3 regions of the Priestia sp. ST2 genome follow, and region 1 is predicted to be linked to each of the others. Evidence: riboswitches for the same ligand, from Rfam matches in the RefSeq annotation. Region 1 holds a riboswitch; each other region holds the start of a gene.
What was found. Region 1 has a riboswitch for ZMP and ZTP ahead of AC0KUU_RS28840 (phosphoribosylaminoimidazolecarboxamide formyltransferase). Riboswitches for the same ligand answer to the same signal wherever they lie in the genome.
Positions count from the first base shown of each region.

Region 1 (3,551 bases):
CAACGAAAATCTCAAAAGTCCCACATCTATCTTTTTCAGTTCCATAATTTTAAGCCAACTGATAAGCAATGTACCAGCTGCGATCTTTTTATCAAAATTCTCCGTGAATTGGCAGCCTTTATTAGTAGGTGTGAATTTAGGTGGACTTGGCACGATTGTGGCTTCCCTCGCAAGTGTAATTTCATTTAAACTTTTTATTAAGAGAGATCCACAAAAAAGTAAAATGTACCTTATAAGGTTTAGCTTTTATAACTTTTCGATTTTAGCTCTTTTAACTCTTGTTTATTATTTTACGATGAAAAATCAACATTTCTTTTAATACAAAGTAATTGGTTTAAACAACTTTGGGGTTCTACCAATATAAAAAAACCAATTTCTCAAATTTTAATACTGAGAAATTGGTTTTTTATTATGAGATTTTAATTTGATATAATAGTATTTTTAATTTTTTTCCACATAACTCAATAGGGGGATACAACGAAATGAGTAAAAAAACGGCTTTGTTGCTTATAGATGTCCAAAACATCATGTTTTCTTATGAAGGTGGATCTTTATGGAATGAACAGCAAGTGCTTCAAAATATTACTTATCTAAGGGAAAAAGCTCACCAATCTAATGTACCAATTATCTATATCCAGCATACAGACCCTAGTTATAATAGTATGCTTAGTGAAGGAAAAGTCACATGGGAAATCCATCGTGATGTTAGCCCCTTACCAACAGACATAGTTATTCAAAAATCTTCTTGGGACGCATTTTATCAAACAACTCTACATAAAAAACTTCAGGAACTTGAAATTGGAAGATTAGTCATTGCAGGGATGCAAACTGAATTTTGTTTAGATACTACTTGTAGAAGAGCATATAGCTTAGGTTATAAAGAGAATATCTTAGTAAAAGATGCTCATAGCACATTTGATACGGCTGTGCTTTCAGCTTCAAAAATAGTAGAACATCATAATAATATTCTAGGCGGCAGATTCGTTACATTAAAAGAAGTAAAGAAAATTATATTTTAATCTAATAAATAACTTTTCAAAGGAAAAAACAGCCTTTCAAAGGCTGTTTTTTGTTCCTGGAACGCACATTATGGTAACTAATTTCGTATAGGATATACATCTAGTCCTCCTTTATTTGTTAAAATTAAAGAAAAGGGGGGAGGGACCATATGATCATATCTGCAATGGTTGCTGTAGGAAAAGAAAATGTAATTGGGAAGGATAATGATATTCCCTGGAGACTCCCAAATGATTGGAAATATCTAAGAAAAGTTACTATGGGGCATTCAATTATTTTAGGTAGGAAGAATTATGAATCCATCGGAAAACCTCTGGAGGGACGTAAAAATATTATAATGACCACAAATGAAAATTATAAAGCTCCAGGTTGTTATATAGCTCATTCAGTTGAACAAGCTCTTTCCATGTGCGAAGGGGAAGAAGTATTTATCCTTGGAGGAGAGGAAATTTATCGACAATTCCAACCCTACACTCATAAATTGTATATAACTAAAATCAATCATTATTTCAAAGGTGATCGCTTCTTTCCAGAGTTTGATTTTTCTCTATGGAAAGAGTTATCGGTTGAAAAAGGTATTGAAGATGAAAGAAATCATTATGAACATTACTTTCATGTATATGAAAAAATCAACTAATTAAGTTAAGATACCAATAAATACCTTTTATGTAAATTAGATTAGTATATAATATATAATTTAAAAAGAAAAATTTAGATAAAAGTATTGTTAAAATTACTTTTATTATGTAAAATTTACCTATAAAACAGACTATGTGTTACTGGCGTAAACATGGAGGACCATGAGGAAGCACATAGATAACGGCCGTACGCCTGGGCAAAGTATTTGAACATGAGTTCAAATACTTTTTTTATTTAGAAAGGGGATTTTTTACATGAAAGAGATTGGTTTACGGTACGGAATGAACCCAAATCAAAGTAAAGCTAAAGTTCAGAATGCTAAAAACACGCCTATTAAAATCTTAAATGGAGAAGCGAGTTATATTAACTTTCTAGATGCATTAAACGCTTTTCAACTGGTTCGGGAGCTTCGACAGGCTACTGATCAACCTGCAGCTGCATCCTTTAAACACGTAAGTCCAGCAGGTGCAGCTGTGTACTCTCCACTAAATGAGACACTTACTGAATCCTATTTTGTTAAAGGCCTAGACCTGTCTCCATTAGCGATTGCTTATGCAAGAGCGCGTGGGACAGATAGGATGTCTTCATTTGGAGATTGTGCTGCTTTTAGTGATGAAGTGGATATAACTGTAGCTAATCTCCTCAAAACAGAGGTTTCTGATATGATTGTTTCACCAAGCTACACTCAAGAAGCACTAGAGATTTTGAAACAGAAAAAGAAAGGAAAATATCTAATTTTAGAGATTGATCCAAATTATGTGCCTGATCTAATTGAAAAAAGAACGATATTTGGCATTACTCTAGAACAACAAAGAAATGATGTACAGATTGGGAAAGAAGTTTTCAATCAGATTGTTACGACTCAATGTGATATCCCTGATCATGCAAAGAGAGACCTTCTTGTTGCTCTTATTACATTAAAATATACACAATCAAACTCCATTTGTTTCGCATTAGATGGCCAAACAATTGGAATTGGTGCTGGACAGCAGTCCCGTATTCATTGTACGAGGTTGGCTGCTGAAAAAGCTGATAAATGGTGGCTAAGACAACATCCAAGAGCCCTTAACATGAAGTTCAGAGAAGGCATTTCTCGTGTAGAAGTTAATAATGCAATTGATGGATGGCTGAATGATGATATTACTGAGGTAGAAAATGAGCACTGGAAACAATGTTTTGAGGAGGTCCCTGCTAGGCTAAGTAAGAGTGAAAAACGAGAATGGCTAAAAAGATTAAAAGGCGTTTCCTATGCATCCGACGCTTTTCTACCTTTCCGTGATAATATCGATCGTGCGGCTCAAAGTGGCGTTAAATATGTGGTTCAAACAGGAAATTCTTTACGAGATGAACAAGTTACACAGGCAGCAAATGAATATGGGATGATCATGGCACATTCAGGTATACGTGTATTCCATCATTGAGCTATGAATTAAATATGATTAGCCCAAAAGAGCCAAGACTTATAAAGGGATTGGCTCTTCTAGAATGTTTTCGATACATGCGATTATGGCAACTACATTTTATATCATTTACATATAGTCATCTTTCTTATGAAACGAGGTTATTATGAGTGTCTTTAATTTAATTCAGCTAATTTTTTCAAACGTTCTTTGTCCCTAATAATGTAACCTCGCGACTGCTTTTCAATAGTCTTTGATTTACATAGCTGGGCTAGTACATGGAGTAGATGGCGATATGATACACCCAAGTATTCGCATACTTCAGTATGTTTTTCTTTATAAAAGTTATCATCAGCCGACAACATTATAAAAGCAGCAAGACGGTTCTCGAGTGGATAGGCCTGATTTTGTGTATACTTTGCTGAAATTTTAGTTGCTTTCTCACTTAAAAAACTGCATAAATATCTGAGAAATGTTACATCTGTTAAGAGCTTA
Region 1 is NZ_JBVVNT010000015.1:3-3,553, reverse strand. It holds gene AC0KUU_RS28855 (SLC13 family permease) at 1-319, shown strand, start outside; gene AC0KUU_RS28850 (cysteine hydrolase family protein) at 483-1,019, shown strand; gene AC0KUU_RS28845 (dihydrofolate reductase) at 1,169-1,654, shown strand; ZMP/ZTP riboswitch at 1,783-1,861, shown strand; gene AC0KUU_RS28840 (phosphoribosylaminoimidazolecarboxamide formyltransferase) at 1,911-3,077, shown strand; partial or broken gene AC0KUU_RS28835 (helix-turn-helix domain-containing protein) at 3,233-3,551, opposite strand, start outside.

Region 2 (3,551 bases), on a different contig from region 1:
CATTTTTCACTTTTAAATCAACTTTCAACAGCCCTTTTTCTTCACTTGTAGCTCCTTCATCACTATCTACTAAAATGTAAGAAGCGCTGTCAATGGATGCTTCAATCGTCTTATTTTTAGCCGAAGTGGATCCTCCCGTTTCCTTAGAACTGTTGCAAGCCGCTAATACTAGCATAAGTACAAAAGCCAAAGCCAAAACATTCATTTTTTTCACAGCTTCCCAATCCCCTTTATTTTGTTTTTTTAGAACTTTATCCCAAATAAAGGTTCCCCCTGTATAAATACTTAAACCTTAAAATCTATATTTTTTACAATATTTTGATAAAAACTAAGTCTAAATTCTCCACTGACCTAAATAAAAAAACACGAGCACAGGCTCGTGTTTTTTTATTTAGATTTAAAATTTTCTTGATTGATTTGTTCAGCTTCTTTCATATATCGGTTAGATTTGCCGCTTTTAATTCCCCAGTAATAAAAAGCTAATGATACGCAAGCAATCACTAGCATATCCCATCCGAAAGGCAAAATATTTTTGCCTCCGAATTTTTCGCTTCCTATGTAGGAAATAAAAATCATGCACGCTAAATAGATAAGCATCCAAGCCCCGGTTAAAAATTCTTTTTTAAAGCCCACCCATTTATTTTTCGCTTGGTAATAAAAATAAACAGGCAGGCCAATTGCCATAATAAAGATCACTTCACCTGTAAGTGGCCACCTTGCCCAGTAAAGCGTCAAGGAAGCAAAAACGAAGCCGCATGGCGCAATAACTGATGCCCCTTTTAAATAAAATGGACGGTAAAAGTGTGAAGCCGTTTTTCTTAATGTTATAAGCGCTACAGGACCCATAATATAAGAGATAAGCGTCGCTACTGAGATCACTTCTGCTAAGACACCCCATCCTCTAAATAAAAAGAGAAACAAAAAGCAAGCTGCTAAATTCAGCCACATAGCTGGGCGCGGGACATTGTAAAGTGGATGAAGAGTACCAAATATCTTTGGCAAGTATCCATTTTGCTGCATCCCGTATAACATTCTAGAAGTAGTTGCCGTATATGTAGCACCTGTGCCAGAAGGAGAAACAAATGCGTCTGCGTATAACACAATTGTTAGCCAGTTAATTCCAAGCGCAATCGCTAAATCAGCAAAAGGAGAATTAAAATTCAAATGATTCCATCCATCAGCAATTGATGACGGACTTACTGCTCCGATAAAGACAATTTGCAATATAATGTATACAATTCCTGCAATAAAAATTGAACCAATTACAGCTATCGGAATCGATTTATTAGGTGATTTTGCTTCTCCTGCCATATTTACAGGACTTTGAAACCCATTAAATGCAAACACAATACCTGATGTTGCCACTGCCGTTAAAACACTGGCCCACCCATAAGGGGCAACCCCATGCTCACTTGAAAAGTTTCCACTATGAAAACCAGCGAAAAATAAAGCCCCTGCCGTTAAACCAGGAATAATTAATTTAACAATCGTAATAAATGAGTTTGCTTTCGCAAAGAGATTTACCGTCCAATAGTTCACAAAAAAGTAAACGAATAATAACAAAGACGCAACTGCCAACCCCTTGGACGTTAAAATGCCATTGTCTACCAATTCATGAGTCCAGCGAGCCCACTTCCACGGCCAAGTACTCATATATTGCACAGATGCAATAGCCTCCACTGTTATCGTTGAAGCGATTGAAATCCAGTTAGCCCAAGCAGCCAGAAAACCAATAAATGATCCGTGTGAATACTGAGGATATTTAACCATCCCCCCTGCTTGTGGAAACATCGCGCCCAGTTCAGCATATGATAGGGCAATGGTCAAAATAACCACCATTCCAATAACCCATGAAAAAATAGCCGCGGGTCCCGCAATTTGAGCTGCTTTCCATGCTCCAAACAGCCACCCTGAACCGATAATCGAACCTATGCCTGTCATGGTTAAAGCAAATGTTCCCATCTTCCTTTGCATATTGCTCATCCAAATCTACTCCTCTTCCCTAGGAAAATAAAAAAAACACTTGCGGAATTTTCTCAAGTGTTTGCCCAGGCGCGCGGCTTATACGCTATATGCTCCCCCATGGTCATCCATGTTGCGCCAGTCACATATAGGAATATATTTTTTATCAGTATATAACATTCATTTCTATTACTCAATACACAAAAATGTTTACATTACTTTTATAAAGATAATAAATTATTCGTAAAATTCCGAATAAAACTTCTGAAATCTCTTTTTAATTACAAAAAACAACTAAAATCCTAACCTTTCTTGTTGTTTGATTCTTTTACTCCACGAGCAGATTACCTTATAAAAATTATATTAATATATAATATTCATTTACATAATAAGAATTAACAGCTATATATCCATAGAATTCTTGCACTAGACCCTTTACTTATATACAATATGAAGAAAAGATACTAAAGTGAACTGCCCACCGCTTAGCTACGCTTGAAGTGGGAGACTTCTTTTAGGAAAACGTTAAAACCTACATATCATGCACTTCGCAACAAATGAAGTACTTCGAGCAAACTTCTCTGTTTACGCAAGCGCAAAACAGGGAAAATTACGAAAAAAGATTGTTAGAGGGATGCTTATGAATTATGCAAATGTAAAAGTTCTTTATTTTGATGACGACGGAACCATTCCAAATCACCCTCGTCTTCCAGTTTTGTTGTATGAACACGTATTTATTAGTAAGAAAGAGAAAGTGGAGAGCATTTTTAATTCTCACAACTGGAAAAACAGCTGGGTAGGCGGCATACATGATTTTCACCATTACCACAGTAATTCTCATGAAGCACTAGGTGTAATTAGCGGATCTGCACGTTTAAAACTAGGTGGACATATGGGGGAAAATATCGTGGTGCATGCTGGCGATGTGCTCGTACTTCCTGCAGGAACAGGGCATATGCGTCTGCAGTCAACTGCTGATTTTAAAGTGGTTGGAGCTTATCCAGAGGGCATGGATTACAATTTACGAACAGGAAAACAAACTGATCGCCCTCACGTATTTGATGAAATTGCACAAGTACCTATTCCTACAACAGATCCTGTTTATGGCGACAAAGGACCACTGACAGAGTGGTGGAACTAGACAAGCACTTATTGTCTAGTTTTTTTATTTGCTCTGTTTTATTCTTTCCATGAATCTCTATTTGAACATACAAATTCTTTTCTTATGATGCAATAGCAATATACTTTATCTCAGCGAAATAATAAAAACTTCCCGGTCAAAACTAAATTTCTTCTTTACCGTTCTCTTTTTGCTTCAAGAGCAACTTCGCTTAGATTATCCCCCTTTTTTTCCTTCGTAATCATTTCAAATATACTCCCACCATAACCTCTTTTTTGTTTTTCTAAAAAAATTTCCATAGATTATAACGAAATTTTCAAAAAACTTATTGCTTTACCATGTCAGACTTGCTATCATAGTGAACATTGTTAGATAAATTTTTAGTAGGAGGAGTAAAATTGAACAGAAAATTCATAATTTTTATTTTATTCATCATTCCATTTATTGCTCAATTCGTTTTTTTACCTTT
Region 2 is NZ_JBVVNT010000003.1:743,122-746,672, forward strand. It holds gene AC0KUU_RS16170 (DUF5105 domain-containing protein) at 1-205, opposite strand, end outside; gene AC0KUU_RS16175 (APC family permease) at 388-1,983, opposite strand; ZMP/ZTP riboswitch at 2,040-2,118, opposite strand; gene AC0KUU_RS16180 (cupin domain-containing protein) at 2,504-3,103, shown strand; gene AC0KUU_RS16185 (DUF3311 domain-containing protein) at 3,481-3,551, shown strand, end outside.
Region 2: another riboswitch for ZMP and ZTP. It lies ahead of AC0KUU_RS16175 (APC family permease); the one in region 1 lies ahead of AC0KUU_RS28840 (phosphoribosylaminoimidazolecarboxamide formyltransferase).

Region 3 (3,551 bases), on a different contig from region 1:
TGAAGCTGTCGGTCTTGCTGCAAAATTTCACGTGAAATATTAAGAGATAAATCTTCAGAATCTACCATACCTTTTACAAAGCTAAAGTAATCTGGAAGAAGATCTGCACATTTATTCATAATTAAGACGCCGTTTGAATACAGTTCAAGCCCTTTTTCAAATTCTTTTGAGTAGTAATCAAACGGACTATTTTCTGGAATAAATAAAATGGCATTGTAGCGAATCGTTCCATCCACATTAATATGAAGGTGAGTGAGCGGTTTATCAAATCCGTAGCGCTTTTCTGAATAAAACTGCTCATAGTCTTCTGAAGTCAATTCATTTTTATTTTTCTTCCAGATCGGTACCATACTGTTGATAACTTGCTCTTCTGTATAATCTTCTAGCTCGTTATCAGAACCTTCTTTAGGACGTTTTTCCGTTATGTCCATTTTAATCGGGTAGCGGATAAAGTCTGAATACTTTTTAATAATCTCTTTTAAACGATAATCTTCTAGATACTCATCATATGTTTCATCTTCTGTATTTTCTTTAATTTTTAAAATAATTTGAGTCCCAACCGTTTCTTTTTCGCAAGGTTCGATTGTATAGCCATCAGCACCAGTAGATTCCCATTTATAGGCTTCATCGCTGCCTAACGCTTTACTAATCACGGTCACGACATCTGCCACCATGAACGCTGCGTAAAACCCAACGCCGAATTGGCCGATAATCGTGTGCCCGTCCTTTGTTTCATTTTCGTTTTTAAACGCAAGGGAACCGCTTCGCGCAATTGTGCCCAAGCTGCTTTCAAGCTCTTCTTGCGTCATGCCAATTCCAGTATCCGTAATGGTTAAGGTACGGTTAGTTTTATCTGGTGTTACTTTTATGTAATAGCTTTCTTTGTTAAAACGCAAGGAGTCGTCTGTTAAGGCTTTGTAATAAATTTTATCGATTGCATCACTTGAATTTGATAGAAGTTCTCTCAAAAATACTTCTTTTTGAGAATAGATGGAATTAATCATCATCTCTAATAATCGCTTTGATTCAGCTTTGAATTCTTTTTTTGACATAAGAAATTCTCCTTTCCAAATAGGGCTTATAAAACAATTAGCACTTGAGTGGATAGAGTGCTAATCACTCTTCTTATTTAACATGTATTAGGGTATTTGTCAATATATTAGGAGATTCGCTAAAGAGATTAAAAATTAGACTGAAAAAAGCAAACTTTTAAAAAAAGGTTGAACGTTCTGAAAGAGTTTGCTAGAATATACTTAATTTCAAAGACTATATGTGACTGGCGAAACGCGGATAACCGTGAGGAAGCATATAGTGACGTAGCCGTTCGCCTGGGCAGAGGTAAGGGATTAATACATATCTCTTACCTCTTTCTGTTTAGGGGGAGAGGATATAGAAGTTATCACATATGTAGGCTAAAAAACCAGACTTTTTAAAAAATTAAAAATGAAGTTCCTTTATCCAAAGGTAAAAACATGTAAAACTACGATGATAATCAGAGGAGAGTACAAAATGAGCACATTAACATTAAAAAAAGTACAAACAATCAAAACATTAAACAACATTGCACAAAAAGGTCTAAATGTTTTTAATCAAGAAGGTTATCAAATTGACAACGACAGCGAAAGTCCAGATGCGATTGTCGTGCGTAGCTTTAACATGCACAGCATGGCATTTGACCAAAATTTAAAAGCTATTGCACGAGCTGGAGCAGGGGTTAATAATATACCGGTGGACGCTTGCACGGAGCAAGGTATCGTTGTATTTAATACGCCAGGAGCTAATGCAAACGCAGTAAAAGAAATGGTTTTAACTACAATTATGGCTTCTTCTCGTAACTTATTTGCTGGAGTTGAATGGACAAAAGGATTGGATGGCCAAGGTGATCAAATTCCTAAGTTAGTTGAAGCAGGTAAAAAACAGTTTGTTGGAAAAGAAATCAAAGGTAAAACGTTAGGCGTTATTGGTTTAGGTGCAATTGGTGCTCTTGTAGCAAACGATGCGCTTGATTTAGATATGGACGTAATTGGTTTTGATCCATTCATTTCTGTTAATACAGCTTGGAATTTGTCTCGCAACGTACAGCGTGCAATGTCTCTAGAAGAACTATTTGCAGCATCTGACTATATTACGGTTCACGTTCCATTAACGGACGATACAAAAGGTGTTTTCAACAAAGAAACGTTTAGCATCATGAAACCTGATGTTCATATTTTGAACTTCTCACGCGGTGAGCTTGTAAACGAAGAAGATATGAAAGCTGCTCTTGAAAGTGGAAAAGTTGGAAGATACATTACAGATTTCCCAAATCAAAATGTCTTGAACATGAAAAATGTTGTGCCAATTCCTCATCTAGGGGCATCAACTCAAGAATCAGAAGAAAACTGTGCGGTAATGGCAGCACGTCAAGTGAAAAATTTCTTAGAAACAGGAAACGTTAAAAACTCAGTGAACTTCCCGAATGCATCTCTTCCTTACACTGGGAAAAAACGCGTAGCTGCTTTCCATCACAACGTGCCGAATATGGTAGGACAACTTACGCAAGTATTCTCAAACTACAATTTAAACATCGCAGATATGGTGAACAGAAGCCGCGGTGAATATGCGTATACAATGATCGATATTGACAATCAAGTAAGTGACGAGATTGTGCCTGAGCTAGAAGAAAAAATCGGTCAAATTGAAGGAATTATTACAAGTCGTATTATCTAATTTGGTTCCCATCATATTTTAGTGTTACAGCCCTAACTTAGAAAAGTTAGGGCTGTTTTTACATGGTGTTTACCTCATATCAATTCCTTCATTCTCATAGCATATAGAAATACCTTTAAAGAGGTGAACGTTTTGTCAGGAGAACTGATAGGAATTTTGATAGGGTCGCTCATCGCGCTGGCAGGAACATTCATTACGTCTGTTGTAGCTATAGTGATGTCGAAAGAGCAATACAAACAAGAGCTTCGCAAAGCATTTATCCAAAAGAAAGTTGATGCCTATACCCATGTGTGTCAAGTTATTCTAGCTATAAAAAACGATTTACTTACAAAAACTGTTTCTTCAGCTGGCTTAAACTGGACGGCTCAATCTATTAACAAAATAGCAGATGTGTGTATTACGGAAGGGCTATGGATCGATGAAGAAGACAGCAAAAAGCTGGAGGTTCTGCAGAAGCAACTTTCAAAATTTGTATTTGATGAAATAGAACTGTCTAGACATGATATTCTCACAGCCTGTTATGAAATTGTTGAATATTGCGAAAAAAAGGTAAGGATTCTTCATTCTATGACTACAAAAGAATAGGTGATTACTACTTTAAGAAGTGATAGTAGAAGTATTAAAAAAGCATCGGAATATAAAGTCAAAAAACAATCCGTTTATACACCAGCAGTCGACGAGGGCATTAAGCGATAGGAAAAGATAGGCTCAGTACCGGGTCTATCTTTTTGCGTTTATATAAAGATTAAATATATTTCTAAATGCATGTGTCCAAGCATTTATAGAAAAACTTCATAAAATATAGTACAGAAAGGAGATGATTGTATGTCGAATTACGAGTC
Region 3 is NZ_JBVVNT010000002.1:346,602-350,152, reverse strand. It holds gene htpG (molecular chaperone HtpG) at 1-1,052, opposite strand, end outside; ZMP/ZTP riboswitch at 1,263-1,341, shown strand; gene AC0KUU_RS08210 (phosphoglycerate dehydrogenase) at 1,510-2,709, shown strand; gene AC0KUU_RS08205 (hypothetical protein) at 2,842-3,294, shown strand; gene AC0KUU_RS08200 (DUF6143 family protein) at 3,535-3,551, shown strand, end outside.
Region 3: another riboswitch for ZMP and ZTP. It lies ahead of AC0KUU_RS08210 (phosphoglycerate dehydrogenase); the one in region 1 lies ahead of AC0KUU_RS28840 (phosphoribosylaminoimidazolecarboxamide formyltransferase).